DNA from 4 places in the Streptomyces sp. NBC_00038 genome. Region 1 is predicted to be linked to each of the others. Evidence: riboswitches for the same ligand, from Rfam matches in the RefSeq annotation. Region 1 holds a riboswitch; each other region holds the start of a gene.

Region 1 (7,790 bases):
GTCATGGCACCGGTCTGCCTCCAGGCCGCCGAGCTGCTCGAAGCCCGCGGCATCGGGTGCACCGTCGTCGACCCCCGCTGGGTCAAGCCGGTCGATCCCTCGCTGCCCGGGCTCGCCGCCGAGCACCGCATGGTGGCCGTCGTCGAGGACAACAGCCGGGCGGCCGGGGTCGGCTCGGCGGTCGCGCTGGCACTGGGGGACGCCGAAGTCGACGTTCCCGTACGGCGGTTCGGCATTCCCGAGCAGTTCCTCGCGCACGCCAAACGTGGTGAGGTGCTGGCCGACATAGGTCTCACGCCTGTGGAGATCGCCGGGCGGATCAGCGCCGGTCTGGCAGTCAAGGACGAGCTGTCCAAGGAGAAACAGGAATGACCGAGCCTTCCGGGAAGCAGGAGTTCGACCTCGGCGCGCTGCTCGCCGAACGCGGGGCCGAGCGCTACGAGCTGCACACCAAGTACCTGAACCACCAGCTCCCGCGCATGCTGCACACCATCGGCTTCGACAAGGTGTACGAGCGGGCCGAGGGCGCGCACTTCTGGGACGCGGACGGCGAGGACTACCTGGACATGCTCGCCGGGTTCGGGGTGATGGGCCTGGGCCGCCATCACCCCGTGGTCCGCCAGGCGTTGCACGACGTCCTCGACGCCGAGCTCGCCGACCTCACCCGCTTCGACTGCCAGCCGCTGCCCGGACTCCTCGCGGAACGGCTGCTCGTCCACAGCCCGCACTTGGACCGGGTGTTCTTCGGCAACAGCGGTACGGAGGCCGTCGAGACCGCGCTGAAATTCGCCCGGTACGCGACCGGGAAGCCGCGGATCCTGTACTGCTCGCACGCCTTCCACGGGCTGACCACCGGGTCGCTGTCCGTGAACGGTGAGGACGGTTTCCGGGACGGCTTCGTGCCGCTGCTCCCCGACACGGCCGTCCCGCTCGGTGATCTCGACGCCCTGGCAGGGGAGTTGAAGAAGGGTGACGTCGCCGCCCTCATCGTCGAACCCATCCAGGGCAAGGGGGTGCACGAGACACCGCCCGGATATCTGCGCGCCGCCCAGGAGTTGCTGCACAAGCACAAGGCGCTGCTCATCGTCGACGAGGTGCAGACGGGTCTTGGAAGGACCGGGGACTTCTACGCCTATCAGCACGAGGAGGGTGTGGAACCGGACCTGGTGTGCGTGGCCAAGGCGCTGTCCGGCGGCTATGTGCCGGTCGGTGCGACGCTGGGCAAGGACTGGATCTTCAAGAAGGTCTACTCGTCCATCGACCGGGTCCTCGTGCACTCGGCGAGCTTCGGGTCGAACGCGCAGGCCATGGCGGCGGGGCTCGCGGTGCTCTCGGTCATGGAGAACGAGCAGATCGTGGCCAACGCCCGGGCCACGGGTGAGCAGTTGAAGTCCCGGCTCGCGGCGCTCGTGGACAAGTACGAGCTGCTGAGCGACGTCCGCGGCCGGGGACTGATGATCGGCATCGAGTTCGGACGGCCCAAGTCGCTGAAGCTGCGCAGCCGCTGGACAATGCTGCAGGCCGCGCGCAAGGGTTTGTTCGCGCAGATGGTGGTCGTACCGCTGCTGCAACGGCACCGCATCCTCACCCAGGTCTCCGGCGATCACCTGGAGGTGATCAAACTGATCCCGCCGCTGGTCATCGACGAGCGGGACGTGGACCGCTTCGTGGAGGCCTTCACGGCCGTGATGGACGACGCGCACGGCGGGGGCGGACTGATGTGGGACTTCGGGAAGACGCTGGTGAAGCAGGCGGTGGCGAACCGCTGAGAGTCCGGCCGAGCCCAGCGCGTCGAGGCGTTTTTGCCTCTGGGGTAAGAAATTTGCCCCAGAGGTAACCCTCGGGCTCAATGGAAGGCATGAGCACTGCCGAGGGCAGAGACCCTTCCCAGCCCGGGGCCGCCGACGAGATCCACGTCGTCGCACCGCAACTGCGTGCGCTGCGCCGCCGTGCCTCACTGACCCTGGAGGCAGCGGCCGGCTCCGCCGGGCTCTCGCCCGCCCACCTCTCACGCCTGGAGACCGGGCAGCGCCAGCCCTCACTGCCGATGCTGCTCGCACTCGCTCGTATCTACGGTACGACCGTCTCGGATCTGCTCGGCGAGACGGTCGCCGAGCGTGACGCCGTGGTGCGTGCCTCAGACATGGAGCCGACCGCGGCGGGCGGCTGGACCTACTGGCAGGCCGGCGCCTCCGGGCGCGGGATGCAGGCCCTGCGGGTGCACGTCCCGTACGGCTCGCAGGGCGACATCGTGCGGGTCCACCCCGGCGAGGAGTGGCTCCATGTCCTGCGCGGGCGGCTGCGACTGCGCCTCGGTGACACCGCACACGTGCTCGCGCCGGGGGACAGCGCGCACTTCGACTCGCTCACCCCGCACCGCATCGCCGCCGCCGACCGGGACGGCGCCGAGCTCCTCTTCGTACACACCCTGCTGCAGAGCCCGACCGCCGCGCTGTGCCTCGGGCCGGCGACGGGGCACCCCACCCTGGGAGAGACGCCATGACCGAACCGACGGAATCCGGCCCTCGCCGCGACATGGACGACAAGCTGCCCCGCGCCCTGTGGGTGCGGCTGATCATCTACGTGGCCGTCGGCCACCTCTTCGCGGCCTTCGTCTACCTGCTGTTCACCCTGGGCGCGCAGAACCAGTAGGCACACGTCGGTCGGGACCAGGAGACGTACGTCAGTCGAGGAGCCGTTCGCGCAGCCGGTCCCGCAGCTCCGGGGTGATCCCCAGCCCCTGCTCCAGGTAGGCGTCGACTCCGCCCCAGGTCTCCTCGATCGTCTCGAAGGCCGCCGCCAGGTATTCGGCACGCGCGTCGAAGAGCGGGCTGAGCAGCTCCATGACCTCCGGGGAGTACGCGGAGTCGGAGGTGCTGCTGCGGTGGACCTTGTAGCGACGGTGCGCCGCGTTCGATTCCAGGTAGTCGGCCACGATGGCCTCACGCTCGACGCCGACGGCGAGGAGCGTGATGGCTATGGAGAGGCCGGCCCGGTCCTTGCCCGCGGCGCAGTGCATCAGGGCGGGCACGCTGTCCTCGGCCAGGGAGTGCAGCACCTGGGAGTGCTCCGCGGTGCGCTGCTTCACGATGGCGCGGTAGGAGTTGATCATCCGGTTCGCCCCCTTGCCGTTCGCGAGGAGGGCGCGCAGCTGGTCGAGATCGCCGTCGCGGACCATCTTCCAGAACTCGGAGCCGTCGGCCGGGTCGGTCAGCGGAAGGTTCACGTTCCGCACGCCGGGCAGCTCGACGTCCGGTCCCTCCAGCTTCTGGTCCGAGGCATTGCGGAAGTCGAAGATCGTGTGCAGGCCGAGGGAGGAGAGGAACTCGGCGTCCTGCTCGGTGGCGTGCGCGAGGTGGCCGCTGCGGAACAGCACCCCGTACCGCACCCGTCGGCCGTCCACGGTGGGCAGGCCGCCCACATCGCGGAAGTTGCGCACTGCGGCCAGTTCGGGCTCGGTCGACGGGATCTGCTGCGTCACGGGGACTCCTCCCAATAAACCGTCGGCGCTGCTCGGCGTCGCCCGCCGACGGACGTTGCGCTATCGACGATACGACATGGGTACCTGGGGCAATGAGTTGTCCACAGGCGCCGTCTTCCCAGGTGCGGAGGCGTTGCTTCCAGGGCCTGGAGCGCGTGATGATGTTGGTACCTGATCGCACCTGTTCGTATCTGTGGGGGACTGATGGCGGAGATCGGCGCGGACGGTCGTACCTGGCTTCTCTCGGGACCGACGAGCAGTTACGCACTGCGGCTCACCGAACTCGACGAGCTACTGCATCTCCACTGGGGCCCGCGCATCACGCTCACCGACGCCGAGGCGCTCGCCGCCCTGCCCGCACCCCAGTACTGGCCGTTCGAGTCCCCGCTCGACGGCCGCGAGGAGTACCCCGTCGAGGGCGGCCCCCGCTTCGCACGCCCCGCCCTGTCGGTACGGACGGACGAGCGGCGCGGGACCGAGTGGCGCTTCGAGGAGTACGAGACGGACGGGGACGAGCTGCGGCTGCGCTTCTCCGACTCCGGGCTCGGCATCACCCTCCACTACCGGATGCGCGGCGATGTGGTCGAGCGCCGGGTGAGCCTCGTCAACGCGGGGCCCGCACTGGAGCTGCTGCGCGCCGACTCCGCGACCTGGACACTGCCCGAGCGTGACGGCTGGCGGTTGTCCCAGCTGCACGGGCGGTGGGCGGCCGAGTCCCGGCTCGTGCGATCGCACCTCACCTACGGCGAGAAGGTCATCGGCAGTCGGCGCGGGCACACCGGGCACCAGCACCTGCCGTGGGTCGCGCTCGACAGCGAGGCGACCGAGGAGAGCGGCGAGGTGTACGGGTGCGCGCTCGGCTGGTCGGGTTCCTGGCGGATCTCCGTGGCCCAACTCCCGGACGCGCGCGTGCAGATCACCGGCGGCGCCGGGTACGACGACTCGGGGCTGCTGCGCCTGGAGCCGGGGGAGTCGTTCACGACGCCGGTCTTCGCGGGGCTCTGGAGCGACGGCGGCTTCGGCGGGGCGAGCCGCGCCTGGCACGCGTACCAGCGTACGTATGTCATCCCGGACGCGGAGCAGGACCGGCCCGTGCTCTACAACTCCTGGGAGGCCACCGGCTTCGGTATCTCGGAGGATCAGCAGCGCAAGCTCGCGCGGCGGGCCGCGGCCATGGGCGTCGAGCTGTTCGTGGTCGACGACGGCTGGTTCGGGGCGCGCACCAGCGACCGCGCGGGGCTCGGTGACTGGACGCCCAATCCGGACCGCTTCCCGGCCGGTCTGAAGCCGCTGGCCGAGGACGTACACGCGCTGGGCATGCGGTTCGGCATCTGGGTCGAGCCGGAAATGGTCAATCCGGACAGCGAGCTGTACCGCGCGCACCCCGAATGGGTGCAGTTCCAGCAGGGGCGAACCAGGACGGAGTACCGCAATCAGCTCGTACTGAATCTCGCGCGCCAGGACGTCCAGGAGTACCTGTGGGAGCAGCTCCACGGACTGCTATCCAGTGCTCCCATCGACTATGTGAAGTGGGACTTCAATCGTTGTTTCACGGACGCGGGTTGGCCGGGCGAGCGCTTTCCGCAGAAGCTGTGGGTGGCGCACGTGGAGGCCCTGTACGGCCTTCTCGACCGGCTGCGGGCCGCGCACCCCGGTGTCGCGTTCGAGTCCTGCTCGGGCGGTGGCGGCCGTATCGACCTGGGTGTCCTGGCCCGTACGGACCAGGTGTGGACCTCCGACAACACCGACCCGCTCGACCGGCTCGCGATCCAGGACGGCTTCAGTCAGATCCACCCGGCCCGGATCATGGCCGCCTGGGTCACGGACAGCCCGAACACGCAGCTCAACGGGCGGGTCAGCTCGCTGCGCTTCCGGTTCGTGAGCGCGATGGCGGGGGTGCTCGGCGTCGGCGGCGACCTGAGCGAGTGGAGTGAGCAGGAGCTTGCCGAGGCGCGGGACTGGGTGGAGCTGTACAAGGAGATCCGGCCCGTCGTGCAGCGCGGCGACCTCTATCGGCTGCGGCCCCCGGAGGGCGGGCTGAGTGCGGTGCAGTACGTCCATGGCGACGAGACCGTCGTCCTCGCCTGGCTCCAGGCCCAGCGCCACGGTGAGCCGGTCGCGCCGCTCCGACTGCGCGGACTCGACCCGACACAAGCGTACGAGTGCTGCGAAACGGGCGAAGTGCACCGGGGTGCGGTGCTGCTGCATCACGGGGTGCGGACGGGGCTGCGCGGGGATCTCGATGCGACGGTTATCCGCCTGCGTCGCATGTGACTGTTCTGTCCGAATTAGCTGCTTCATTCCAACTGGCCCTGGAATAAGGTGCCGTGGGCCGACGTGCGTGAGCAGCGTCATATTCGTGACGATGTGTTGCGACCCCTTTTTGTCAACCCGCCCGAATTCCCGGGCTATTTGAGAGGGCGGAAAGGTCATCTGTCCACAGAGGGTGACGGGAATTCCGGCAAGGATCAAGAGGGTGACGTCCACAGAAAGCGCACATGGTTGTCGACGCGCTCTCATTTCGCTTACGTTCGCCCTCAATCCGGACGGACGCCCAATCCTGCCGCCGCCCGGAATCCGCACTCACCCGTATGTGGCAGGAGCGGGGGACCCACAGGTACGACGCCTGTTCCGGTCTCCGGAACGGGCTAGGGGTATAGCCGCGCAGCCACGCGGCCGGGCATCTCCAGCCCGCACCCGACAGCTCACCTCGCAGGCGCCGGAGAGGAATTCGTCATGCCCGCGAAGGGTAAGCACCGCCGTCCCAAGTCCCAGCGTTTCACGCGCTCGATCGCCGTTGCCGGAACGGGTGGCGCCGCGCTCGCGCTGCCGCTGATGGGAGCCACCGGCGCCCATGCGGCTACTCCGACGGCCACGGTTTCCTCCACTCAGGAAAAGGCCGCGACGGCTTTGGAAAAGGCCGCCGCTTCTGCTCCGGCCGCCGCCAAGAAGACCGCGACGAAGACCTACGCGGTAAAGGCGGGCGACTCTCTTTCGAAGATCGCCACCGACCAGAGTGTCAGCGGCGGCTGGAAGAAGCTGTACTCGGACAACCGCAAGGCCGTCGGCGAGGACCCGGCTCTGATCCACCCCGGCCTGAAGCTGACGATCGGCAAGAAGGCCGCGTCGAGCTCCTCTGCTGAGTCGTCCGCCAAGTCGCAGTCGTCCGCCGAGTCGTCCAAGTCCTCCGAGTCGTCCACCAAGACGACCGCCGAGACCACGGCCCCGGCCACCGACACCGCCAGCAGCTCCGGCTACACCATGCCGGTCGAGGGCGCCACCGTCGGCACCGCCTACAAGACCGCGGGCAGCATGTGGTCCAGTGGCTACCACACCGGCGTGGACTTCGTGGTCCCGACCGGCACCACCATCAAGTCCATCGCCGCGGGCACCGTCGTCTCGGCGGGCTGGGGCGGCGCGTACGGCAATCAGGTCGTCATCCAGCACGCCGACGGCCAGTACTCGCAGTACGCCCACATGTCCTCCCTCTCCGTCTCGGCGGGCCAGACCGTGACCGAGGGGCAGCAGATCGGCCTCTCCGGCGCTACCGGCAATGTCACCGGACCGCACCTGCACTTCGAGATCCGCACCACGCCGGACTACGGCTCGGACGTGGACCCGGTCGCGTACCTGCGCTCGCACGGTGTCACCGTCGGCTGACGCCTCTCCCTCATCTCCGAAGGCCGGACCCCACGATCCCCGGGGTCCGGCCTTCGGTGTGTCGTGGTCGACGCGCCGCGTTCCTTTGGATTCACGATCGGGGCCCTGTCGGACGGTTCCACGGTCCAGTGGTGGAACAACGGGCAACTCCAGGTGTGGCGGCTGTTCAACCACCCCTGAAAGGCCCTTATTCCGAGCTTGACCCAGACTTTATGAGTGGCTTATCTCACCACCCGTCAACCCCTTCCTACGGTCGCGTAGCTCACACCCGAAGGTGAATCATGGGTCGTTGTGGCAGACGATTCGAAGAGTGTCAACAGATCAGTGATCGGGTCGTACGTGGCGGTGGGGGACAGCTTCACCGAGGGCGTCGGCGACCCCGGGCCCGACGGGGCCTTTGTCGGCTGGGCCGACCGGTTCGCGGTACTTCTCGCGGACCGGCAGCCCGAGGGCGACTTCAACTACACCAATCTCGCCGTGCGCGGCAAACTGCTCGACCAGATCGTCGAGGACCAGCTCTCGCGGGCGAAGGAGCTCGCGCCCGACCTGGTCTCCTTCTGTGCGGGCGGCAACGACATCATCCGGCCAGGCGTCGACCCCGACGAGGTCGCGGAGCGTTTCGAGCGCGCGGTCGCCGACCTCACCTCCC
Region 2 (7,790 bases), 1.2 Mb from region 1:
CCTGAGCGCCGGTCTCCCCCACCGCCGGGATGGCGGTGACCACAACGGCGTCGCAGCCGTCATCGGCAAGGGCCTGCGACAGCGCACCCCGGAAGTCCTCCGCCGACGCCCCCGTCGTCAGATCCAGCGGCGGCAACGGCCGAAGCCCTTCGGCGAGACACGCGTCGTAAGTGAGCAGCCCCAGCGACTCCGAGTTCCCGAGGATCCCCACCCGGGGCCCGGGAGGAAGCGGCTGGCGTGCCAGCAGAAGCCCCGCATCGACGAGCTCGGTGATCGTGTCCACCCGGATCACCCCGGCCTGCCGCAGCAACGCGGACACGGTGGCGTGCGGCAACCGCGTGGCCCGTACGGCATGCCCCTGCGGAGCGGCGGCGTGCCGGGTTCCCTGCACCACGACCAGCGGCTTCACCGCGGCCGTCCGCCGGGCGAGCCGGGTGAACTTGCGCGGGTTGCCGATGGATTCGAGGTACATCAGGGCGACGTCGGTGTCCGGATCGTCGTACCAGTACTGGAGTACGTCGTTGCCGGACACGTCCGCCCGGTTCCCGGAGGAGACGAAGGTCGACACGCCGGTGGTGCCGGTGACGCCGCCGCCCCGCCGGTGCAGGCGGGAGAGCAGGGCGATCCCGATCGCGCCCGACTGGGCGAACAGGCCTATCCGTCCGGGCCGGGGCATCTCCGGCGCGAGCGAGGCGTTGAGCCGCACGTCGGGAGAGGTGTTGATGACCCCGAAGGCATTGGGGCCGATGATGCGCATGCCGTACGTGCGGGCCTGGCGGACGAGTTCGCGCTGGCGTTCCCGCCCTTCGGCGCCGCTCTCGGCGTACCCCGCCGACACGACCACGAGCCCCTGCACGCCGTGGTCACCGCACTCCGCGACGACCTCGGGGACGTACGGCGCCGCCACGGCGACGACCGCGAGGTCGACGGGCTCGCCGATGTCACCGATGGATCGGTAGGCGGGCACTCCGTCGATCTCGCTCTCCTGGACCGCGCTGTTCACGGCGTACAGCCGCCCCGTGAAGCCGGCCTCGCGGAGGTTCGTGAGGACACTGCGGCCCACGCCGCCGGGCGTGCGGCCGGCGCCGATGACGGCGACCGAGCCGGGTGCGAGCAGCCGGTGCACGGACCGGGCCTCGGCGCGCTGCTCCCGTGCACGCTGCACGGCGAGCGACCTGTCGGTGGGTTCGAGGTCGAACTCCAGGCGTACGACGCCGTCCTCGAAGTGCCGCTTCTGCTGGTACCCGGCGTCCGTGAACACCTTGATCATCTTGTTGTTGGCCGGCAGTACCTCGGCGGCGAACCGGCGGATGTCCCGCTCGCGAGCCACGGCCGCGATGTGTTCGAGGAGGGCGGAGGCGACGCCGCGCCCCTGGTGGGCGTCCTGGACGAGGAAGGCGACCTCGGCCTCGTCGGCGGGCGCGGAGGCGGGCAGGCCGTCGGCGTTGATGCGGTCGTAGCGTACGGTGGCGATGAACTCGCCGCCCACCGTGGCCGCGAGTCCCACCCGGTCCACAAAGTCGTGGTGCGTGAAGCGGTGAACGTCCTTCGCGGACAGGCGCGGATACGGCGCGAAGAAGCGGTAGTACTTCGACTCGTCGGAGACCTGCTGGTAGAAGCTGACCAGGCGCTCGGCGTCGTCGACGGTGATGGGCCTGATGCGTGCCGTACCGCCGTCGCGCAGCACCACGTCCGCCTCCCAGTGGGAGGGGTACTCGTGCCGGTCCGACGAGTTGTCCATGCGCCCACAGTACGGCTCGCGTACGACAACGGCGCGAGGCAGTCTTGGGGGACCGAAGTCGGATCCAGGCCGGGATCCGACAACGGGGTCCGGGACGGCGGCAGACGGCAACAGACGGTTTGTCACCGAATGCACCCGCTCCGGACGCGCTTCACGATATGGGACACTGGTCTAGACAACTTGAGCCACCTGAAGGGCAGCATCACATGGCTGAGCGCCGCGTCAACGTCGGCTGGGCCGAGGGCCTCCACGCCCGCCCCGCCTCCATCTTCGTCCGGGCGGCCACGGCCTCCGGCGTCCCCGTGACGATCGCCAAGGCTGACGGCAACCCCGTCAACGCGGCCTCCATGCTCGCGGTCCTCGGCCTGGGGGCCACGGGCGGCGAGGAGATCGTCCTCGCGTCCGACGCCGAGGGCGCGGACGTCGCCCTGGACCGTCTGGCGAAGCTGGTCGCCGAGGGGCTCGAGGAGCTTCCCGAGACCGTCTGAGGTGCAGTGGCGGTTTTCATCGCTCCAAAACACCGGCAAGGGCCCACCCGAATTATCGGGTGGGCCCTTCGCAATTCCATTGTGCGGGCAGCATAAATAATCTCCCGCGAATTACTCCTCTTTGTATACGGCGCTCTTGTTAATGCCGCAGGCCCGTCATGTTTACGGGATGTTGCGAAGTCCTCACACGGTCCGGGCGATCCCCCGCGCCGGGAAAGCGGAGCCGGTGCGCGGCCGTCGCCCGTTCGGTGTGCAGGGCCGTGATCGCCCGCGCCCGCTCACTGTCGCCGCGCGCCACGGCGTCCACGATCCCGCCGTGCTCCGCCCAGGATTCCGCGGGGTTGGCCGGCGCCTCGACCGCGTACATCCAGGCGATCTTGTGCCGCAGCTGGGCGAGTGTCGAGGTCAGCGCGGTGCTTCCGGAGGCCTGCGCGAGGGTCTCGTGGAACCAGCCGCCCAGCGAGCGCAGATCCTCGCTGTTGCCCCTCCTGGCCCGCTCCTGACCCAGTCTGACCAGGCCTCGGAGCACCTTGAGGTGGGCCTCGGTGCGGCGCTGCGCGGCCCGGGCGGCGCCCAGCGGCTCAAGGAGCATGCGCATCTCGAGCAGGTCCCCGGCCTCCTGCTCGGTCGGCTCCGCGACGCACGCGCCCGCGTGCCGCCGGGTGACGACGAAGCCCTCTGCCTCCAGCGTGCGCAGGGCCTCGCGCACAGGGACGCGCGAGACTCCGTAGCGGCGCGCGAGCAGTTCCTCGGTGAGCCGGCTGCCGCGCTCGTAGACACCCGCGACGATGTCGTCGCGGATCGCTGTGCATACCGAGTGCGCAGGAACACGCATACCGGACCTCCGCTTTAATCCCCGTGAAACGCCGTCGATTGACGCTTGTTCAGTGACTCTATTGCAGAGACTCGGAATTTCCGATGGCGGGCCGGAATCCATGGATATTTTTTGGACAGGAAGCGGTTCGAAACGACAAGGCCCCGGCTCGTGCGAGCCGGGGCCTTGTGAAGTACGTACGCGAGTGATCAGACGTTCACGCCGGAGCGGCGTCAGATGTTCACGTCGTGCGAGCGGAGGTACGCGACGGGGTCGATGTCCGAGCCGTACTCGGCGGTCGTCCGGGCCTCGAAGTGGAGGTGCGGCCCTGTGGTGTTGCCGGTGGACCCGGAGAGGCCTATCTGCCGGCCCGGGGTGACCGTCTGGCCCACGGAGACGCCGATGGACGACAGGTGGCCGTACTGCGTGTACGTGCCGTCGTTCATCTTGATGACGATGTTGTTGCCGTAGGCGCCGCCCCAGCCGGCCTCGACGACGGTGCCGGAGCCGACCGCGTGGACCGAGGTGCCGGACGCGGCGTGGAAGTCGATGCCGGTGTGGCTGCCGGAGGACCAGAGGCTGCCGCCGGTCTTGTAGCCGGTGGAGATGTACGAGCCGGTGACCGGCGGGACGAAGGTGTTGAGGCGCTTGCGCTCGGCCTCGCGGGCGGCGCGCTCCTTGGCCTCGCGCTCCTCCTTGGCCTTCTCCGCGGCCTTCTTCCTCGCGGCCTCGTCGGCCTTCTTCTGTGCGGCTGCCTCGTCGGCGGCGTGCTGCTGGGCCGCGGCCTGCGCGTCGATCTGGTCGGCGATCGTGTCACCGATCTCGACGGCCTGGGTCAGGCCGGTCTGCTCGACGGAGTTGTCCGCGGCGAGCGCCGGGGCGGCCAGGGAGCCGAGGACACCGGTGGTGGTGAGCGCCGCGACGCCGATGGCGTTCGTGGTCGTGCGCTGCACGCGGCTCGGGCGACGGTGCTTCCCTGTGCCACAGGTGAACGCCATGGAGGGGCTGATCCTTTCCTTCCTTCTCGCCTACCGGGTTAGCTGACGGGTTCGGAGCAGGAAGGTCTCCTACGGACCACCTCCGGGGAGGGCGTCCGATTCACCCCAGGGACTGCGTGTGGGTCCCCGGCTCCCCTGGCTCGCGCCGTACGGGGACTAAGCGATGGCTGTCCGGTGCCGCGGGTGCGGCGCACTGCCTGACGAACAGCCGGACCGACGCTAAACGGGACATCTTTCAATCGACAAACGGATCACGGCTTTTGTAGCGCATGCCACAGGGCAGACAGGCAACCTCTCTATCAATACGGACAAATGGGGGCCCAGGAGACTCCGTGGTCTCCTGGGCCCCCAAGGGCACTGCTGTCCTACTCCGCCGGAACGACGCTCACTTCACCGATTCCGAGGGCCTTGACGGGCTCCTCGATCGTCGCGGCGTCGCCCACCAGGACGGTCACCAGGCGGTCCACCGGGAAGGCGCTCACGGCGGCCGCGGTGGCCTCCACGGTGCCCGTGGCGGCGAGCTGCTGATACAGCGTCGCCTGGTAGTCGTCGGGCAGATGCTGCTCGACCTGGTCGGCCAGCGTGCCCGCGACGGCCGCCGCCGTCTCGAACTTGAGGGGCGCCACACCCACCAGGTTCTGTACGGCGATGTCGCGCTCGGCGTCCGTCAGGCCCTCCGCGGCGAGGGTGCGCAGCACCTTCCAGAGGTCGTCGAGCGCCGGGCCCGTGTTCGGGGTGTCCACGGAGCCGCTGATGGCGAGCATCGCGATGCCCGAGCCGTCCGGGGCGGAGCGCAGGACCTGGCCGAACGCCCGCACACCGTAGGTGTAGCCCTTCTCCTCGCGCAGGACGCGGTCCAGGCGCGAGGTGAGGGTGCCACCGAGGCAGTACGTGCCGAGCACCTGGGCGGGCCAGACGCGGTCGTGCCGGTCGGCGCCGACACGGCCGATGAGCAGCTGCGTCTGGACGGCGCCGGGACGGTCCACGATGACGACCCGGCCGGTGTCGTCGGCGGTCACCGGCGGCACCGGGCGCGGCTCGGCGGACGAACCGGTCCAGGAGCCGAGCGTGTCGGCGAGCAGCGCGTCGACGTCGACTCCGGTGAGGTCGCCGACGATCACGGTGGTGGCCGTGGCGGGGCGTACGTGCTTCTCGTAGAAGGCGCGTACGGCCCCCGAGTCGATCGCCTCGACCGTCTCCTCGGTGCCCTGGCGCGGGCGCGACATGCGCGACGTGGCCGGGAACAGCTCCTTGGAGAGCTCCTTCGCGGCGCGGCGGGCCGGGTTGGCGGTCTCGTGCGGGATCTCGTCCAGCCGGTTGCGCACCAGCCGCTCGACCTCGCTGTCCGCGAACGCCGGTGCCCTCAGGGCGTCGGCGAGCAGATCGAGGGCCTTCGGGAGGCGTGAGACGGGGACTTCGAGCGACAGGCGTACGCCGGGGTGGTCGGCGTACGCGTCGAGCGTGGCGCCGCAGCGCTCCAGCTCGGCCGCGAACTCCTCGGCGGAGAGCTTGTCGGTGCCCTCGGAGAAGGCCCGCGCCATGATCGTGGCGATGCCGTCGAGGCCCGCGGGCTCGGCCTCCAGCGGCGCGGCGAGCAGCACCTCCACGGCGACGACCTGCTGGCCGGGGCGGTGGCAGCGCAGCACGGTCAGGCCGTTGCCCAGGGTGCCTCGCTCGGGTGCGGGAAAGGCCCACGGCCTGGCCTCGCCGGCCTGCGGCTGGGGGTGGAACTCCATGGTGGCGAGCTCGGTCACTTCGCCGCCTCCTCGTCGGTGTCTTCAGCGTCTTCAGCGGCGATCGGTTCGTAGACGAGTACCGCGCGGTTGTCGGGGCGCAGGCGGGACTTGGCGACCTCCTGGACCTCCTCGGCGGTGATGTCGAGGACGCGCTGCACGGCGGTCAGGGCGAGCTGCGGGTCGCCGAACAGGACGGCGTACCGGCACAGTTCGTCGGCGCGGCCCGCGACCGTGCCGAGCCGGTCCAGCCACTCGCGCTCCAACTGGGCCTGGGCGCGCTCCATTTCCTCGGCCGTGGGACCCTCCTCGGCGAACCGGGCGAGCTCCTCGTCGACGGCGGCCTCGATGACGGGGACCTCGACATCGCCGGACGTCTTCACGTCGAGCCACCCCAGGGAGGGCGCTCCGGCGAGCCGCAGCAGGCCGAACCCGGCAGCGACGGCGGTGCGGTCGCGGCGTACGAGCCGGTTGTAGAGCCGGGAGGACTCGCCGCCACCGAGGACGGTCAGCGCCAGGTCGGCAGCGTCACCTGCGCGCGTACCGTCCTCCGGGAGCCGGTAGGCGGCCATCAGCGCGCGCGAGGGAACCTCTTCCTCGACGACCTCGCGCAGCTCCTCGCCCATGGTGTCGGGCAGGGCGCCGTCGCGCGGGGCGGGCTTGCCGTCGTGCCCGGCGATGGAACCGAAGTACTTCTCGATCCAGGCGAGCGTCTGCTCGGGGTCGATGTCCCCGACGACCGAGAGCACCGCGTTGTTGGGCGCGTAGTAGGTGCGGAAGAACGCGCGGGCGTCCTCCAGGGTGGCCGCGTCCAGGTCGGCCATCGACCCGATCGGGGTGTGGTGGTACGGGTGGCCCTCGGGGTACGCGAGCGCGGTCAGCTTCTCGAACGCGGTCCCGTAGGGCACGTTGTCGTAGCGCTGGCGCCGCTCGTTCTTGACGACGTCCCGCTGGTTCTCCATGGACTCGTCGTCGAGCGCGGCGAGCAGCGAGCCCATGCGGTCCGCCTCCAGCCAGAGGGCGAGCTCCAGCTGGTGGGTGGGCATGGTCTCGAAGTAGTTGGTGCGCTCGAAGCTGGTGGTGCCGTTCAGCGAACCACCGGCTCCCTGCACCAGCTCGAAGTGGCCGTTGCCCTTCACCTGTCCCGAGCCCTGGAACATCAGGTGCTCGAAGAGGTGGGCGAGTCCTGTACGCCCCTTGACCTCGTGGCGCGAGCCGACGTCGTACCAGAGGCACACCGCGGCGACCGGGGTCAGGTGGTCCTCGGAGAGCACCACGCGCAGGCCGTTGGCCAGGCGGTGCTCGGTCGCTGTCAGCCCGCCGGAGCCTGCCTCAGCTGTGGCCGTGTGACCCATGGGCATGTACGTCCCTTCGATCGCGGAAAACTACGGATTTCCTGTCGGTCCTGCCACTGTATGCAAGCGCGCGGACAGCTGGCGAAGTTCCCGCGCCTCCTACGCCCAGAGCGAGAATCGCGAACGGCGAACGCCCCTTCGACGGACCCTCGAAAGCCCTCAACGGACGGGTCGTGGTCCGCGTTGTCAGTGGGGCGGTCCACAATGGTGCGCGTCAGAACCCGTTCATGCCCCGGCAGAGACTGTGAAGGAGTCGCAGCAGCGATGGCCCGCCGCAGCACGAAGACCCCGCCGCCAGACGACTTCGAGGAGCGCATCCTCGACATCGACGTCGTCGACGAGATGCAGGGCTCCTTCCTCGAGTACGCGTACTCGGTCATCTACTCCCGAGCCCTGCCGGACGCCCGCGACGGCCTCAAGCCGGTGCACCGCCGCATCGTCTACCAGATGAACGAGATGGGCCTGCGCCCCGACCGCGGCTATGTGAAGTGCGCCCGCGTCATCGGCGAGGTCATGGGTAAGCTCCACCCGCACGGCGACTCGTCGATCTACGACGCGCTGGTGCGCCTGGCCCAGCCCTTCTCGATGCGCCTGCCGCTGGTCGACGGCCACGGCAACTTCGGCTCGCTCGGCAACGACGACCCGCCGGCCGCCATGCGTT
Region 3 (7,790 bases), 7.4 Mb from region 1:
CCGACGCACATCACGTCGGGCGTCACGCCCGCGTGCTCCGCCGCGAACAGCGCGCCCGTGCGCCCGAAGCCGGTCGCGATCTCGTCGAAGACGAGCAGCACGTCGTGCGCGTCGCACGCCTCGCGCAGCACCCGCAGATACGCGGGGGAGTGGAACCGCATCCCGCCCGCGCCCTGCACCACCGGCTCGACGATCACCGCGGCCAGTTCGTCGGCGTGCCGCTCGATCAGCTCGCGCAGCCGGTCCGCGTACGACTCCTTGTACGCGACCGGCGGTGCCTCCGCGAAGATCTGCCGCGGCAGCACCCCCTGCCACAGTTCGTGCATCCCGCCCTCGGGGTCGCACACCGACATCGGCTGCCAGGTGTCCCCGTGGTAACCGCCGCGCCAGGTCAGCAGGCGCTGCTTGGCGGGGCGGCCGAGCGAGCGCCAGTGCTGGAGGCACATCTTGACGGCGACCTCGACCGAGACCGAACCGGAGTCGGCGAGGAAGACGTGCTCAAGACCCTCGGGTGAAATGTCGACAAGGCGCTTCGCCAGCCGTACGGCGGGCTCGTGGGTGAGCCCGCCGAACATGACATGGCTCATGCGTTCCAGCTGGTCGCGCGCGGCGTCGTTGAGTACCGGGTGGTTGTAGCCGTGGATGGCCGACCACCAGGACGACATGCCGTCGATCAGCTCGCCCGAGCCGTCCGCCATGCGCAGCCGTACCCCGCTCGCCGATTCCACGACGAGCGGTTCCTGCCGGCCGGGCATCGGCCCGTACGGATGCCACACATGCCGCCGGTCGAGATCCAGCAGCTCGCGCACGGACCCGGCCACGGGCAGATCAGGCATTGGGCGCGAGATCCGTTCCGGCACCCCGGCGGCGTACGGCCACGAGATCCGTACGCGCCTCGGCAGGCGTTTCCGCGGGAGCGGAAGCGGGAGCGGGCGTGGAGGCGGAAGCGGAACCGCACCCGCCGCCGCCCTCGTGCGAGCCGCAGCCCCCACCCTCGGCAACCCGGTGCTCCGGCAGCGTCACCTCGCCCGCGCCCTCCACCTCGAACCCGGCGTCCGCGATCATGTCCAGGTCGGCCTTGCCGGCCTGGCCCTCGCTGGTGAGGTAGTCGCCGAGGAAGATCGAGTTGGCGAGGTGCAGGGCCAGCGGCTGCATCGTGCGGAGATGGACCTCACGGCCGCCCGCGATGCGGACCTCGACGTCCGGGCAGACGAACCGGACCATCGCCAGGATCCGCAGACACCGCTGAGGCGTCAGGTTCCACTCTTTGGCGAGCGGGGTGCCCTCGAAGGGGATCAGGAAGTTCACCGGAACGGAGTCTGGGTCGAGCGCGCGGAGTGCGTAGACGACGTCGACCAGGTCCTCGTCGCTCTCGCCCATGCCGGCGATCAGACCGGAGCAGGCGGACAGGCCGGCCGCGTGCGCCTTCTGGACGGTGTCCACCCGGTCGGCGTACGTGTGCGTGGTCGTGATGTCCCCGTACGTCCCCTCGGACGTGTTCAGGTTGTGGTTGTAGGCGTCCGCGCCCGCCTCGCGCAGCCGCTCCGCCTGCCCGTCGTTCAGCAGGCCGAGGCAGGCGCAGACCTCGACGTTCTCGTTCCCGTCCTTGATGGCCTTGATCGTGTCGGAGACCCGGTCCACGTCACGGTCCGTCGGACCACGTCCGCTGGCCACCAGGCAGACCCGCTTGGCGCCCCCGGCCAGGCCCGCCGCCGCTGCCTTGGAGGCCTCCTCCGGCTTGAGCCAGGTGTACTTGAGGATCCCGGCCTTCGACCCCAGCCGCTGCGAGCAGTACGAGCAGTCCTCGGGACACAGGCCCGACTTGAGATTGACGAGATAGTTGAGTTTCACCCGTCGGCCGAACCAGTGCCGGCGCACCTTTCCGGCCGCGGCCACCACGTCGAGCACGTCGTCGTCGGAGGTGGCCAGCACGGCCAGAGCTTCTTCGCGGGTCGGCAGCTCGCGCCGAAGCCCCTTGTCCACCAGCGTGTTCAGCAGGTCCATGAGGTCCGATCCTGGCGTATGCGACCGCTTGCGGCCAAGGAGAGTTTGCACAAGAGAGACGGTTCGACGTGTGGGTATTGCCACACCCTGGGTGGCTGGGGCGGCCGCTAGGGTCTGTGCACTGCCTACAAAAACCAGTGCGTGCGCCGGCCGCGGAAACCAGTGCGCCCAAGCACCGCCCGCCCCACATTAGTAACCACGGTCTGGAGGACCCATGGCGTTCGGCTGGATCGACGAGCAGGCGCAGGCGCGCCGCCGGGCCGGACTCGTACGCACCCTTCGCCCGCGGCCCGCGGACTCCCCGCTCCTCGATCTCGCGAGCAACGACTACCTCGGTCTCGCCCGCCATCCGGAGATCACCGAAGCCGCCGCGGCAGCCGCGAGAACGTGGGGCGGCGGTGCCACCGGATCCCGGCTCGTCACCGGCACGACCGAACTGCACGGCGAACTCGAACGCGAGCTGGCCGGCTTCTGCGGCTTCGAGTCCGCGCTCGTCTTCTCCTCCGGATACGCGGCCAACCTCGCCGCCGTCACCGCGCTCGCGCCGCACGGCTCCCTCGTCGTCTCGGACGCGGGCAACCACGCCTCGCTGATCGACGGCTGCCGGCTGGCCCGGGGCACCACGCAGGTCGTCGCGCACGCCGACCCCGACGCCGTGCGCAAGGCGCTCAGCACCCACAGGGGGCCCGCCGTCGCCGTCTCCGACACGGTGTTCTCGGTGGACGGGGACGCGGCGCCGCTGGCCGGTCTTGCCGCCGCCTGCCGGGCGTTCGGCGCCGGGATCGTCGTCGACGACGCACATGGGCTCGGCGTCCTCGGCGACGGCGGCCGGGGCGCTCCGCAGGCGGCGGGCCTCGCGGGCGACCCGGACGTCGTCGTGACGGTCACCTTGTCCAAGTCGCTGGGCAGCCAGGGCGGTGCCGTCCTCGGGCCCGCACCCGTCATCGACCACCTGGTCAACGCGGCGCGCACGTTCATCTTCGACACCGGTCTCGCGCCCGCGGCGGCGGGCGCGGCCCTCGCGGCGCTGCGGCTGCTGCGCCGCGAACCGGAGCGTGCCGAACGGGCCCGCGCGGTGGCCACGGCGCTGCACAGCCGCCTGACGGCCGAGGGCCTGGAAGCGGTACGACCGGACGCCGCCGTCGTCTCCGTGCGCGCGCCGTCCCCCGAACGGGCCGTGCGGTGGGCCGCCGACTGCCGCGAGGCGGGACTCGCCGTCGGCTGCTTCCGCCCCCCGTCGGTGCCCGACGGCATCTCCCGACTGAGGCTGACCGCTCGCGCGGACCTCACCGACGCACAGATCGAGCACGCGGTACGGGTGATCAGCGCAACCCGATGATGCTCAGCTCAGTCCGGCGATGAATCCCTCCCAGGTGGCAGGGGTGAACAGCAGGGCGGGACCTGCGGTGTTCTTGGAGTCGCGGACGGCCACGAGTCCGGACCAGGGTCCTGGACCCGGTCGTGCCGTCTCGACGCAGTTGTTCATTCCCGTACTGCGACTGCTGCACAGCCAGCGCACATCGTGCAGCGAAGTACTGGAAGGTACGTACCGAGGCAGTGCAGACATGGTGCCTCCTTACGCGCCGTCACCTAACCCGGCGATGTAATCCAATGAGTCCTCGGGCGAAAGGGCTTGGATCTGAAGGGCGTTGAAGGCCTCGCTGTAGGCCTCTAGGTCTTCTTTCCGTTCGAGATAGAGGCTACTCGTCAAGTGGTCGAGAACAACCACATCCAGATCAGAAGTGTTCGGAAATGAGAAGATAACGAAAGGCCCGGTGACTCCGATGTGCGCCCCGGCGGCGAACGGCAGTACCTGAAGCCGCACTTGAGGCAGGGTGGCGGCCTCCCGTAACCGGTGCAGCTGGCGTGCCATGACCTCCGGCCCGCCAACGTCCCGTCGCAGCACCGCTTCGTCCAGGACCGCACTCAGTTCCAGCGGCGGATTCGAACGCAGCACGTCCTGCCGGGCAAGGCGCACCTCGACGAGCGCGTCGAGCTTGGCGTCCTCAAGTCCCCCTACGGCGGCCCGCGTCACCGCACGGGCGTACTCGGGTGTCTGCAGCAACCCCGGCACCACGGACGTCTCCAGCGTGCGCATTCCGCTGGCCTGCGACTCCAGACTGATGAAGTCGCGGTACGTCGGCGGCAGGACACCGCGGTAGGCGTGCCACCAGTGGTGCCGCCCGTTGCCCTCCGCGCCCGCCAGCACGACCAGCAGGTCCCGTAACTCGGGCTCGTCGACGGCGTAGGCGTCCAGGAGCCGCTCCACGTCCGCGGGCTTGACCCCACTCGTGCCGGTCTCGATCCGGCTCACCTTCGACTGGTGCCAGCCGAGGAGACGGGCCGCCTCCCCGCTCGTGAGAGCCGCACCCACGCGCAGAGCGCGCAGTTCTGCACCGAGCTTGCGGCGGCGTACCGCGGGACCGTACTGCATGGCCGTACTCCTTACTCCTTCCGAGCCGCCCAAATACGGTCCTCCGTCGCAGAGTTCACCGCTTCGAGCGACAGATATATGCATATCTCGGTGGATCGCACCCGTGACCGGCCAGGTAATGGCAGTCTGGCGCGAAGCACCAGTCCGGGACCGTACTCGAACCATCCGCTCCGTGTCGGACCCCGGTCCCGTGGGAAAGGGACGACCGCGCCATGGCAGACCATCAGGAAGCATCCGTCACTCTGCCGAGCGATCCAGCCTCGGTCTCCGCGGCCCGGAAATTCGTCGCCGAAGTGCTGGCCGAATGGGGCCTGCCGGGTGACTCCGAAGTCGCCGACACCGTACGCCTGATCGTGTCCGAACTAGCCACCAACGCCGTCCAGCACACTTTCGGGCAGTCGCCCACCTTCAGAGTGGACGTCCGCCTCGACCGGGACGAACACCTGCGCCTCGGCGTCACCGACAGCCACCCACGCTTTCCCAAACGACTGCCCGCAGCCGTCCAGCAGGACAACGGACGCGGCATGGTGATCATCCGTTGGCTGACCGCGGAGTGCGGCGGCAGACTCACCGTCCGGCCCACCCGCGAAGGCGGCAAGACCATCTCCATCGAACTGCCCTGGACGGCACCGGTCGAGCCGGTGACGGCCGGGGGTCCGCAAGAGCCCTGAGTCCCGGTCCAGTTGCGCTGCGCGGCGCGTCCGAAGGCACCGCGCAGCACAACTGGCAGCACGCTCACGTCGCTGGGTCCGATTCCTCTCCTCGCCCCTCTGCGGACGTGACATGGCGCTGCACCAGCCAGGGCAGGGCGGTCCACAGAGCCAGACAGACGGCCAGAGTGCCCGCGCCCGCGGCGATCCCGGCGCCGCGCCCCACCGTCACGTCGACGACGAGGAGCACCGATCCGGTGAACGCCAGCATCAGCACGTACAGGCCGACGTGGGTCAGCCAGGAGGAGACCCGCACGATGGCGGGTTTGACGTTCTGCTGGAACAGCGACCGGTGCAGGGCGGCCGGCGCAGTGAACAGGGCGGCGGCCAGGAACGCGAGCAGGAGCGTGGTCACGTACGTGGCGCGCTGCGTCGTGTCCAGCGAAGGGAAGCGCTGGGTGAAGGCCAGGGTCAGCAGAAAGGCGAAGAGGATCTGCACGCCGGTCTGGGTGACCCGCAGCTCCTGGAGGAGCTCGGCGAAATTGCGGTCGGCGCGCTCAAGAGGTTTCTCGTCGCGTTCCGTGCGGGGACGTTGTTCCACCATGGTGGACGAGTAACCGGTTCGACCGTGTTTCACGCCCTGCCGCACGTTCCGTGGGGGCGACGGCGCGCGCCGTCGCCCCCACGGAACGGGTCAGCTCACTCGGCCGTACCAGACGCTCTTCGTCCAGATCTTCTGGAGCTTCACTACCTCCCCGGACTTCGGGGAGTGCCAGATCTTTCCCTTCCCGGCGTAGATGCCGACGTGGTACACGCTCCGGCCCGAGTGGAAGAACACGAGGTCTCCGGCCTTGCGTTTCGAGGCGGAGACATGGTTGGTCTTGTTGTACTGCGCCGCGGCCGTACGAGGCAGCTTCTTGCCCGCCTTCTTGTACGAGTAGAGCGTGAGCCCGGAGCAGTCGAAACGGCGCGGCCCAGCGGCGCCGTACTTGTACGGGGAGCCCTTCTTGGAAGCCGCGACCTGAAGTGCCTTCGTCGCCAGGGTGGCCGCTTCGGCGTCGGATGCGACGCCGGGGACCACGAGGCTGCCGCCCACGGCGGCGATGGTGAGAGCCGAGGCCGTACCGGCCCTCGTCCACAGCGACGGGACACGATTGAGCGCAGTCATGCGCAACCCTTCGTCAGCCGCCTGTGAAGGATGACCTGTCGGATTCGGGCTGGCGAAGTAGCCCGGCCGCTTACTGCGGCTTCACCCCAAGGACCGCCCGGATCTCTCCGGCGGCCCGTCGTGCTGGGTCCTCCACTCCTGCCGATGCACATCTGTCGACCGGTCATCCGGGAGGCGGCAGGACTCGGCGTCCGACCCGGACCGCCCCGCCGGTGTGGCGGGGGCTTGTCGTCGGAAGGGATCTTCACGCATTGATGTCGGAAAATCCGAGCGGAATCGGTGGTTTGTGGGGTTACTCACCACTCACCCGTTCGGGTGGACACCCCGCCGTTCGAGCGAGTGTCCAGCAGGCCGACGACGCCCGTACCAGCAACGAAGGGCTTCAAGTACGCAATCGCGCTACGCGCGTTGCGCAACTTCTGCGCGCTCTTGGAAGGATGGGTGTCTACGCCATCCGGGGGTACACCATCTGGTGCGTTTGAAACCCGGGCCGGACGCTCCGACGGGTCGGCGTGTGCGGGGGCCCGGGTGGGAGGGCGTCAGCTGTCGGAACCGGGCGGCAGGGTGACGCGGGCGGCCCGCCGCTCGCCGTCGAGGACACGCAGGGCCTGTGCCAGGGTCGGAGCGTGCACCTCGCTCTCGCCGCGCTGGTGCATCAGCGCGAGGGCGTCCCGCAGTGCCGTCGCCTTGGCGACCAGCGCCTGAGCCGCTCGCAGACCTCGGTAGGTGTCCCCGGGGCGGGCCGGGTTGATGCGGCCGAGCAGGTCGACCACGTCCAGGTAACGGTCGATCAACTCGGCTTCCGCGCGCGTCAGTGCGGGCAGCGGGGGCAGTTCGGGTGGGAGCATCGGCCGCTCACCTCGCGCCGGGTGTGGGGCGAGAAGCCTTGCGGCTCGGGATGATCCCGTCAATCAGTCCGTACGCCAGTGCCGCAGGCGCGTCGAGGATCTTGTCCCGCTCGATGTCCGCGGCGACCCGCTCCGGACTCTGGCCTGTGTGCCGCACGAGCATCTCCTCCAGCATCCTCCGAGTACGCGTCAACTCCTCGGCCTGGATGGCCAGATCAGAAGCCTGCCCCTGGATCGGCTCGGGAAACGACGGCTGGTGGATCAGCACGCGGGCACCCGGCAGCGCGAACCGCTTGCCCGGCGTGCCGCCCGCCAGCAGCACGGCGGCGGCCGAGGCGGCCTGGCCGAGGCAGACGGTCTCCACCTCGCAGGTGACGAACTGCATCGTGTCGTAGACGGCCGTCATCGCGCTGAGCGAGCCGCCGGGGGAGTTGATGTACAGCGAGATGTCCCGGTCCGGCGCCAGGTACTCCAGGTGCATGAACTGAGCCATCACGTCGTTCGCGGACGTGTCGTCGACCGGTGTCCCGAGGAACACGATCCGCTCGTCGAGGAGCTTCGAGTACGGGTCCAGGGTCCGGTGCCCCGCGCTGGTGCGTTCGCTGAACTCGGGCAGGACATGGCGGGCGGACGGGCGGTTCATGGCTTGCGCCTCCTCGGCATCGCGTCTGTAAAAAATGTACAGG
Region 4 (7,790 bases), 2.6 Mb from region 1:
GCTCCGTCCGCAGGCACAGCTCGCCCAGCCGGGCACGGCCCATGACCTGCAGGAACGGGTTGTCGACGGGCTCCAGTGCGGCAACGCTCCGGCGAGCCGAGGCGAGCGCGCGCTCGATGTCGTGCTCGTGCTCCCAGACGTACGTGGCGACGCACTCGGCGATGCCGGCGAGCAGCGGCTGCTCGCTCTCGCAGAGATCCCGCAACACCTCGTAGTCGGGAGGCGACATCTCGGGGATCGCGCTGAGCACTGCCGCGATGGCCCGCACCAGGGTGTCCGGCGGGGCTGGGGGCAGCCGCCGGAGGGTGACGAGTTGGCGTACGGCGCGCGGGCCTTCGCCCATGAACAGGCTTCCCGTGGACAACACCGCGGCGGCGCGGGCGACTTCGACGTATTCGGGCTCGGGGTGGTAGTGCGACAGGGGCGGGCCTGTGTCCGCGGCGAGGGCGGCGAGGCGGGGGTAGCTGGAGCCGATGGACCAGGCGGCGGCCAGGACGGCGGTGAGGGCGGCGAGGGTGGGGCAGTCCGTACGGGCCAGGGCGTGTCGCAGGGCCAGCACGAGGTTGTCCTGCTCGGCTCTGATCTGCTCCCAGGCGGTCAGCGGTTCCGAGCCGAAGAACCAGTCGTGGTACGTGACCCCGAAGTCCCGCGCCCAGGCGAGGAACCGGTCGACGGCCTCCTCGTCCTCGCCCGCCTCCGCACACCGGGCCGCACTGAACTCCCGTACGGTCTCCAGCATTCTGAACCGCACGCCGGCCGCGGTGTCGGCGACGGTGAGCAGCGACTGATCGGCCAGCTGCTCCAGGAGAAGCAGCGCGTCCTCGCCGAGGACCTGCTCCGCCGCCTCGCCGGAGAAGCCGCCGGGGAAGACGGACAGGGTGCGCAGCGCCGCCCTGGCGTCCTCGTCGAGCAGGTTCCAGCTCCAGTCCACGACCGCGTGCAGTGTGCGGTGGCGCTCCGGCGCGTCCCGGGCCCCGCCGCGCAGCAGCGCGAACCGGTCGCCGAGGCGGCGGGCGATCTCCGGCACCGAGAGGACCCGTACCCGCGCGGCGGCCAGCTCCACGGCGAGCGGCAGCCCGTCGAGGTGGCGGCACAGCTCGGCCACCGCGTCCGGCGGCAGCTCCACGCCGGGCCGGGCGGCCCGGGCCCGCTGTGTGAACAGCTCGACGGAGGTGCCGAGCCCGAGCTCCGGCAGCGCGTACACCGCCTCCGAGGTGAGGCCCAGCGGGGCCCGGCTGGTGGCGAGCACCCGCAGGTCCTTGGAGGACGAGACCAGGGCCTGTACGAGGTCGGCGGCACCGGCGACGACCTGCTCGCAGTTGTCGAGGACGAGGAGCGCGGACCCGGAGCCGAGCACGCCGAGGATGCCGGACACCGGGTCGTGACCACTGAGTGCGCCGGGCCGTCCCTCGCCCGCGCCGAGCGCGGAGGCCACCTCCGCGGCCACGTCCGCGCCCGCGGTGACGCCGGCGAGCGGCACGAAATACACCACGCGCTGCTCGGCCCGGCGGCTGACGGCGTGCGCGAGCCGGGTCTTGCCGAGACCGCCGGGGCCGACGACGGTGACGGCGCGGGAGGCGCGGAGCAGCCGCTCCACCGCCGCGATGTCCTCGTCCCGGCCGAGCAGCGGGTTCGGCTCGTGCGGCACGCCGTGCCTGGCGACGGGCGCCTCGCCGCGCAGCAGCTCCTGTTGTACGGCCTTGAGTCCGGCGCCCGGATCCGTGCCGAGCTCGTCGCGCAGTTCACGGCGGTACGCCTCGTACCGCATCAGCGCGGCGGACGGGCCCGCCGTGGCCGCCTCGCCGCGCAGCCGCTCGGCGAGCACCTCCTCGTCGCGCGGATGCTCCGCGGCGGCCGCGGCCAGCTGTCCGGCCGCCTCCGCGTGCCGGCCGAGGCGGGCGAGTGCGAGCGCCTGCGCGCGTACGAGCGTGCCGCGGACGGGGGCGCGCTCGGTGCGCAGCGCGGCTACAGGGTCGTCGGTGTCGCCGGCCTCGTCAGGGGTGCCCTCCCACAGCGCGAGCCCGGCCTCGGCCGCGGCCAGCGATCCCGCGTGGTCCCCGGCCCTGGCCCGGTCCGCGCTCGCGGCGGCGTACAGCAGTAGGGCGGAGCTGTCGACCTGCTCCTCGGCGAGTGTGAGCCGGTATCCGGTCGGCGTGCTGATGAGGACGTCGGCGCCCAGCTGCGCCCGCGCCCTGGACACCAGGACCTGTACCGCCTTTCCCGGCCGCTCCGGCAACTCCTCCGGCCACAGCCCTGCCACCAGCCGCTCGGTGCTGCAACCCGTGCGCAGGTCGCCCGCGAGCAGCGCGAGGAGACCTCGGAGCCGGGGCGCGGTGACCTCCTGCCCGCGATAGGCGACACGCGGCAGCAGGGTCAGGTCGGTGGTCATCCGTGCAGATTAGCCAGGCCCGGCCGCCGGGGGCTCCGGCGCGGGCCGAACTCCCCACGCGGGCCGAACTTCCGCATCGCGGGCGGCTGCTGCGGTCGCTCCGACCGCTTCGGACAACTCACCGCAGACCATTCCAAATCGACCCCGGGTGACGAAGCTCATGACTAAGGTCACGAAAATGTATCGGGCATATCGAACATCAACCTTCACAAGGGCCACACGAGTTGGCTAGCGTGCTGACCAGGCCGCCCGACCCCCACCGGCGAACGTCGCCGGGCCGCGGTAGCCTCCGCCGAGTCCGGCGCGCCTTCATGGCAGCTGGAGCCGGGGACCCAACCGACCTTGGGGTGAATCGGTCCAACTGCCTTGTCGGGCAGGGACCGTAGGGCAACCCTTCCGAACCACCCGCCCGAACCCGACAGCTAACTCGGTAGGCGGATGATGGAAGGAGTCGCCTCCCTTGGCGTCGCATCGCAAATGGCTCTCGGGTACGCGCGTGGCGGGCATACGGCCCCCCGCGCTCGCAACCGCGGCCCTCACCTCGGTGGCTCTGCTCTCCCAGACGGCGACCGCCGCGCCCTCGGAGGAGCCCAAGCCGAGCCTCGAAGAGGTCGAGAAGAAGGTTGACGACCTCTATCGGCAGGCGGAGTCGGCCACCGACAAGTACAACGCGGCCAAGGAGAAGACCTCCAAGCAGCGCAAGCAGGTCGACACCCTTCTCGACGACGTCGCCAAGCGCACGGAGAAGCTCAACACCGCGCGTGAGGAGCTGGGTTCGTTCGCCGCGGCGCAGTACCGCACCGGGGCCGCCGCCCCCGACACCGCGAGTCTCCTGCTGGCCGACAACCCGCAGGACTACTTCGACCAGACCCAGCTGATGGACCGGCTGACCACCCGCCAGAAGGCGGCCGTCGACGACTACGTCACGGAGCAGGCCGCCGCCACCGAGAAGCGCACGGAGGCCTCCCAGAGCCTGGAGACGCTGACCACCTCGCAGACCGCCCTCAAGACGTCCAAGGCCGACGTCCAGCAGAAGCTCGCCTCGGCGCGCGAACTGCTCTCGCAGCTGACCGCCGAGGAGAAGGCGCGGCTCGCGGCGATCGAGGAGGAGCAGCGCAAGGAGGCCGAGCGCAAGGCGGCGGAACTGGCGCAGCAGCAGGCCGCTGCCGAGGCCGCGGCGAAGGCGGCCGCCCAGGAGACGTCGTCGAGCGCCACGACCGGCACGACCACCACCACCGACTCCTCGTACGCCACGAAGGCGGCCAAGGCCATCGCCTTCGCCCGTGCCCAGGTCGGCAAGCCGTACGTCTGGGGCGCCACCGGCCCCGGCTCGTACGACTGCTCGGGCCTCACCCAGGCCGCCTGGAAGGCCGCCGGCGTCACACTCCCGCGCGTCACCTACGACCAGGTGAACGCCGGCACGACCGTCGCCCTCTCCGACGCCCAGCCCGGCGACCTCGTCTTCTTCTACGACGACGTCAGCCACGTCGGCCTCTACATCGGCAACGGCATGATGATCCACGCCCCGAAGCCGGGCGCGTACGTCCGCGAGGAATCGATCTACTACGACGGCGAGTCGGCGATCCACAGCGTGGTACGCCCGGCGTAACGCAACGCACCACCCGGACACCCTTTTCGCGGGGCACGCACGCGTGGGGCACGTTTTCGTGCACTACGGGGCGTGCCTCGCGGCCGTTTCGGGCGAGGCACGCCAGGCGGCTGTCACGCCCTGCGCGTTCGCGCTCCGCGCGAGGCGCGAGGCGCGAGATCCTGATACGCACGCGCCGGGGTGTGTGGGTCCTGATAGGCACGCGCGGAGCGTGGTCCTGCAATACGCAGGCGCCGGGCACTTCACCCCGCGCGTGGGCGCACTCCACGGCTTTCACGCCCCACCCACCCCAAACAAGCGCGTGCGCCATCCCCCACGCACGCGTGCCCCACGTTTTCATCCCCCGCGCGCGTGCCCCGCGGGCCACCCGTCCGGAGATCCCTAGCATCGGGCCCATGCCAGCCATGCCAGCCATCCCCCAGCTCCGCGCGTGGTGGGCCGAGCGGCCGCCCGCCGCCGGTGCCGCCGTCATGGCGACCGGCATCATCTCGGTCGGGTGGCATCTGACCGGCTACGAGACGCTGTCCCGTATCGCGCTGGCGCTGGCGGCCGTCGCCTGGCTCGCGCTCGCCGCGGACTTCGTCGTACGGCTGGTGCGGGAGCGGACGCGCTGGGCGGCGGAGGCGGGCACGCCCGCCGGGCTCACCGCTGTCGCGGCGACGACCGTCCTCGGTACGCGGCTGTCCGCGCTGGGGTGGCAGGAGGTCGCCGAGGCGCTGCTTGCGCTGTCGGCCGTGCTGTGTCCGGTGCTGCTCTTCGTCGTCGTACGGCACTGGAAGCGTCGTATGCCGGGAGGGGTGTTCCTCGTGTGCGTGGCGACACAGGGCCTGGCCGTGCTGGGGGCCACGCTCGCCGCGGCGCTGGGCGCGGACTGGCTCGCGCACACCGCGCTGGTGCTGTTCTGGCTCGGGATCGTGCTGTACGCGGTGGCGTTCGCGCACTTCGACATCAGGGAGGTGGCCACGGGCGCCGGGGACCAGTGGGTCGCGGGCGGCGCGCTCGCGATCTCGGCGCTGGCCGGTGCCGAACTCGTCGCGGCACACCACGTGAACGCCTACCTGTGGAACGACGACGACAACGGCGTCCTGCGCGCCGTCACCGTCGCCCTGCTCGTCCTCGATCTCGCCTGGTACTGCGTCCTGGTCGCCGCGGAACTGGTCCGGCCGCGCCTGCGCTACGACGCGCGGCGCTGGGCGACCGTGTTCCCGATGGGGATGACGGCGGCGGCGACCCTGTCGGTCTCCACCGCCCTCGATGTCGACTGGCTCAAGGGGCTGGGTGAGGTACTGCTGTGGATCTCGGTGGCGGTGTGGCTGGTGGTGGCAGCCGGAGCCGTCAGGTCCACAGCACCGCGATGAAGATGTCCGTCGTGGTCAGCAGCCCGACGAGCCCGAAGAGGCCCTTGTCCACCTTCTCGTCGTCGCGCTTCACGTAGACGAGCCCCAGGATCACTATCAGCAGCGCCAGCTTCACACCGATCTTGATGTTGTTGACCGTCTGGTCGTCCGCCTGGTTGAGGCCGACCAGCACGACGCCCGTGACCAGCATGGTCAGCGCGCCGTGCAGCATCGCGGGGACGAACCGGGCCGTGCCCTGGCCCATCGCCTTCATCTGGGTGAGGAAGCCACCGAGAAGCGAGGCGATGCCGATGATGTGCAGGCCGACGAAGAAATGGATGAGTAGGTCCATGAGGCGGGAGCCTATTCCTGCGCCCTGGCCCCACTTGTCACCGGCCCATCCCATGTAACCCCTAGCACCGGCGCACCCCTGGTTGTCCGGGATTGCCCCCATCGGTCATCACACCGTGTGAAGTCGGCGACTCCAGGCGGGAATCGCGATCACATGCGGTCGTTCGGCGATCCAGTGACGCCAGTTCCGTACATGGCGTTACCAACCCCTCACGCTCAGGTTTAGCGTCCTCCACCAGGTGCCCGGCTCCCCACCGCCGCCCGGGCCAGGGGCGGCATCCGGACACCACCGCCGAGAAGGTCCGGCGGCGGCCCGCTCCCCCTGTGTGGGCCGCCGCCGGACGCGTAACCGCTGACCGCCGGGTTCCCGCTCCGGCGGCCGTACCGAAGGATGTGGCGCCCTCGTGGCAACGCACCGCAAGCCCAGGCAGCGCTCGCTCGGTGGAGGCAAGGTCCGCACAGCCGCCACGATCGCCCTCGCAGGCGCGGCGACGGCCACCGCCTTCGACGGGACGGGTCACGCCGAGCCCCAGCTGTCGACGGCGCAGGTGAAGGCCAAGGTCGACAAGTTGTACGAGGAGGCGGAGGTCGCCACCGAGAAGTACAACGGCGCCAAGGAGAAGGCCGGCAAGGCCGCGGAGCGGCTGGGCACGTTGCAGGACGAGGCGGCACGCAAGGAGGAGCGCCTCAACTCGGCGCGCGACGCGCTGGGTTCGATAGCCGCCTCGCAGTACCGCAGCGGCGGCCTCGACCCGGCGCTGCAGCTCGCGCTCTCCGACGATCCGGACCAGTACCTGGAAGGTGCCGCGTTCGCCGAGCGCGCGGGCAGCAGGCAGGCGGCATCCGTGGAGCGCGTACGCCAGCAACTGCGGGAGATCGAGCAGCTGCGCGGGGCCGCACATGTCGAACTGGCCTCGCTCAAGTCGCGGCAGGCGGAGCTGAAGCGGCACAAGAAGACGATCAACGGAAAGCTGGACGCGGCACGGCAGCTGTTGGGCCGCCTCAGCGAGGAAGAGCGCGCACAGGCCGTCGGCGCCGGTGACTCCGGTGACCGCGCCTCGCGGTCCTCGGCACGGGACCTGGCCCAGGCGCCGTCGTCGGGCTCGGTCGCGGCCCCCAACTCCCGCGCGGCCGCGGCCGTTTCGTACGCCTACGCCAAGCTCGGCAGCCCCTACGTCTGGGGCGCCACCGGGCCCGACGCCTTCGACTGCTCCGGCCTGACCCAGGCCGCCTACCGCGCCGCGGGCATCGAGCTGCCCCGTACGACCTACGCCCAGATCAACGCCGGCCGCCGTGTCTCACAATCCGAACTCCTCCCGGGCGACCTGGTGTTCTTCTACTCGGGCATCAGCCATGTGGGCATCTACGTGGGCAACGGCCAGATGATCCACGCACCCAACCCGAGCGCGCCGGTGCGACTGGCCCCGATCGACGAGATGCCGTTCGCGGGGGCTACACGGGTGGCGTGAGAGCCGACACCCGCCGGACGTCACGGGCAGCCCGACGCACACGGGCCGCCGCCGCTCACACCAGACGACGCGCGGTGGCCCACCGAGTCAGCTCGTGCCGGTTGGAGAGCTGCAACTTCCTCAGTACGGCGGAGACATGGGACTCGACCGTCTTGACGGAGATGAACAGCTGCTTGGCGATCTCCTTGTACGCATAACCACGGGCGATGAGGCGGAGGACCTCGCGCTCGCGCTGGGTGAGCCGGTCGAGGTCCTCGTCGACGGGCGGGGCGTCGGTCGAGGCGAACGCGTCGAGGACGAACCCTGCCAGGCGGGGTGAGAAGACCGCGTCGCCGTCCTGGACGCGGAAGATGGAGTCCACGAGGTCCGCACCGGTGATCGTCTTGGTGACATAGCCCCGGGCGCCACCGCGGATCACCCCGATGACGTCCTCCGCGGCGTCCGACACGGACAGCGCGAGGAAGCGGACCGGCTGCTCGGCGTCGCCCATCAACGGGGCGCAACGGCGCAGCACTTCGACACCGCCGCCGCCCGGCAGGTGGACGTCGAGCAGAACGACCTCGGGCCGTGTGGCCGTGATGACCGTGACCGCCTGGTCGACGTCCGCGGCCTCACCGACCACCTCGACGCCGGTC

What was found. A riboswitch is a leader RNA that binds a small molecule or an ion and turns the genes downstream of it on or off. The one in region 1 is predicted to bind cyclic di-AMP.
Positions count from the first base shown of each region.
Region 2: it holds a riboswitch for cyclic di-AMP, as region 1 does, so the genes downstream of both, OG219_RS35795 (M23 family metallopeptidase) here and OG219_RS40815 (LysM peptidoglycan-binding domain-containing M23 family metallopeptidase) in region 1, are expected to answer to the same signal.
Region 3: it holds a riboswitch for cyclic di-AMP, as region 1 does, so the genes downstream of both, OG219_RS07785 (C40 family peptidase) here and OG219_RS40815 (LysM peptidoglycan-binding domain-containing M23 family metallopeptidase) in region 1, are expected to answer to the same signal.
Region 4: it holds a riboswitch for cyclic di-AMP, as region 1 does, so the genes downstream of both, OG219_RS29585 (NlpC/P60 family protein) here and OG219_RS40815 (LysM peptidoglycan-binding domain-containing M23 family metallopeptidase) in region 1, are expected to answer to the same signal.

Region 1 is NZ_JAPELQ010000001.1:9,112,135-9,119,924, forward strand. It holds gene dxs (1-deoxy-D-xylulose-5-phosphate synthase) at 1-372, shown strand, start outside; gene OG219_RS40790 (aspartate aminotransferase family protein) at 369-1,769, shown strand; gene OG219_RS40795 (helix-turn-helix domain-containing protein) at 1,859-2,503, shown strand; gene OG219_RS40800 (DUF6126 family protein) at 2,500-2,652, shown strand; gene OG219_RS40805 (tyrosine-protein phosphatase) at 2,684-3,481, opposite strand; gene OG219_RS40810 (alpha-galactosidase) at 3,686-5,755, shown strand; cyclic di-AMP (ydaO/yuaA leader) riboswitch at 6,056-6,213, shown strand; gene OG219_RS40815 (LysM peptidoglycan-binding domain-containing M23 family metallopeptidase) at 6,218-7,141, shown strand; gene OG219_RS40820 (SGNH/GDSL hydrolase family protein) at 7,466-7,790, shown strand, end outside.
Region 2 is NZ_JAPELQ010000001.1:7,929,162-7,936,951, reverse strand. It holds gene OG219_RS35810 (GNAT family N-acetyltransferase) at 1-1,741, opposite strand, end outside; gene OG219_RS35805 (HPr family phosphocarrier protein) at 1,948-2,229, shown strand; gene OG219_RS35800 (GntR family transcriptional regulator) at 2,369-3,064, opposite strand; gene OG219_RS35795 (M23 family metallopeptidase) at 3,277-4,041, opposite strand; cyclic di-AMP (ydaO/yuaA leader) riboswitch at 4,054-4,214, opposite strand; gene OG219_RS35790 (pitrilysin family protein) at 4,407-5,795, opposite strand; gene OG219_RS35785 (pitrilysin family protein) at 5,792-7,135, opposite strand; gene OG219_RS35780 (DNA topoisomerase (ATP-hydrolyzing) subunit A) at 7,394-7,790, shown strand, end outside.
Region 3 is NZ_JAPELQ010000001.1:1,671,962-1,679,751, reverse strand. It holds gene OG219_RS07820 (adenosylmethionine--8-amino-7-oxononanoate transaminase) at 1-836, opposite strand, end outside; gene bioB (biotin synthase BioB) at 829-2,004, opposite strand; gene OG219_RS07810 (8-amino-7-oxononanoate synthase) at 2,219-3,343, shown strand; gene OG219_RS07805 (DUF397 domain-containing protein) at 3,347-3,571, opposite strand; gene OG219_RS07800 (helix-turn-helix transcriptional regulator) at 3,581-4,438, opposite strand; gene OG219_RS07795 (ATP-binding protein) at 4,651-5,109, shown strand; gene OG219_RS07790 (DUF6328 family protein) at 5,174-5,692, opposite strand; gene OG219_RS07785 (C40 family peptidase) at 5,783-6,256, opposite strand; cyclic di-AMP (ydaO/yuaA leader) riboswitch at 6,260-6,446, opposite strand; gene OG219_RS07780 (hypothetical protein) at 6,796-7,104, opposite strand; gene OG219_RS07775 (ATP-dependent Clp protease proteolytic subunit) at 7,112-7,747, opposite strand.
Region 4 is NZ_JAPELQ010000001.1:6,491,980-6,499,769, reverse strand. It holds gene OG219_RS29590 (BTAD domain-containing putative transcriptional regulator) at 1-2,389, opposite strand, end outside; cyclic di-AMP (ydaO/yuaA leader) riboswitch at 2,670-2,842, shown strand; gene OG219_RS29585 (NlpC/P60 family protein) at 2,850-3,998, shown strand; gene OG219_RS29580 (tellurite resistance/C4-dicarboxylate transporter family protein) at 4,403-5,356, shown strand; gene OG219_RS29575 (hypothetical protein) at 5,334-5,687, opposite strand; gene OG219_RS29570 (C40 family peptidase) at 6,091-7,155, shown strand; gene OG219_RS29565 (response regulator transcription factor) at 7,211-7,790, opposite strand, start outside.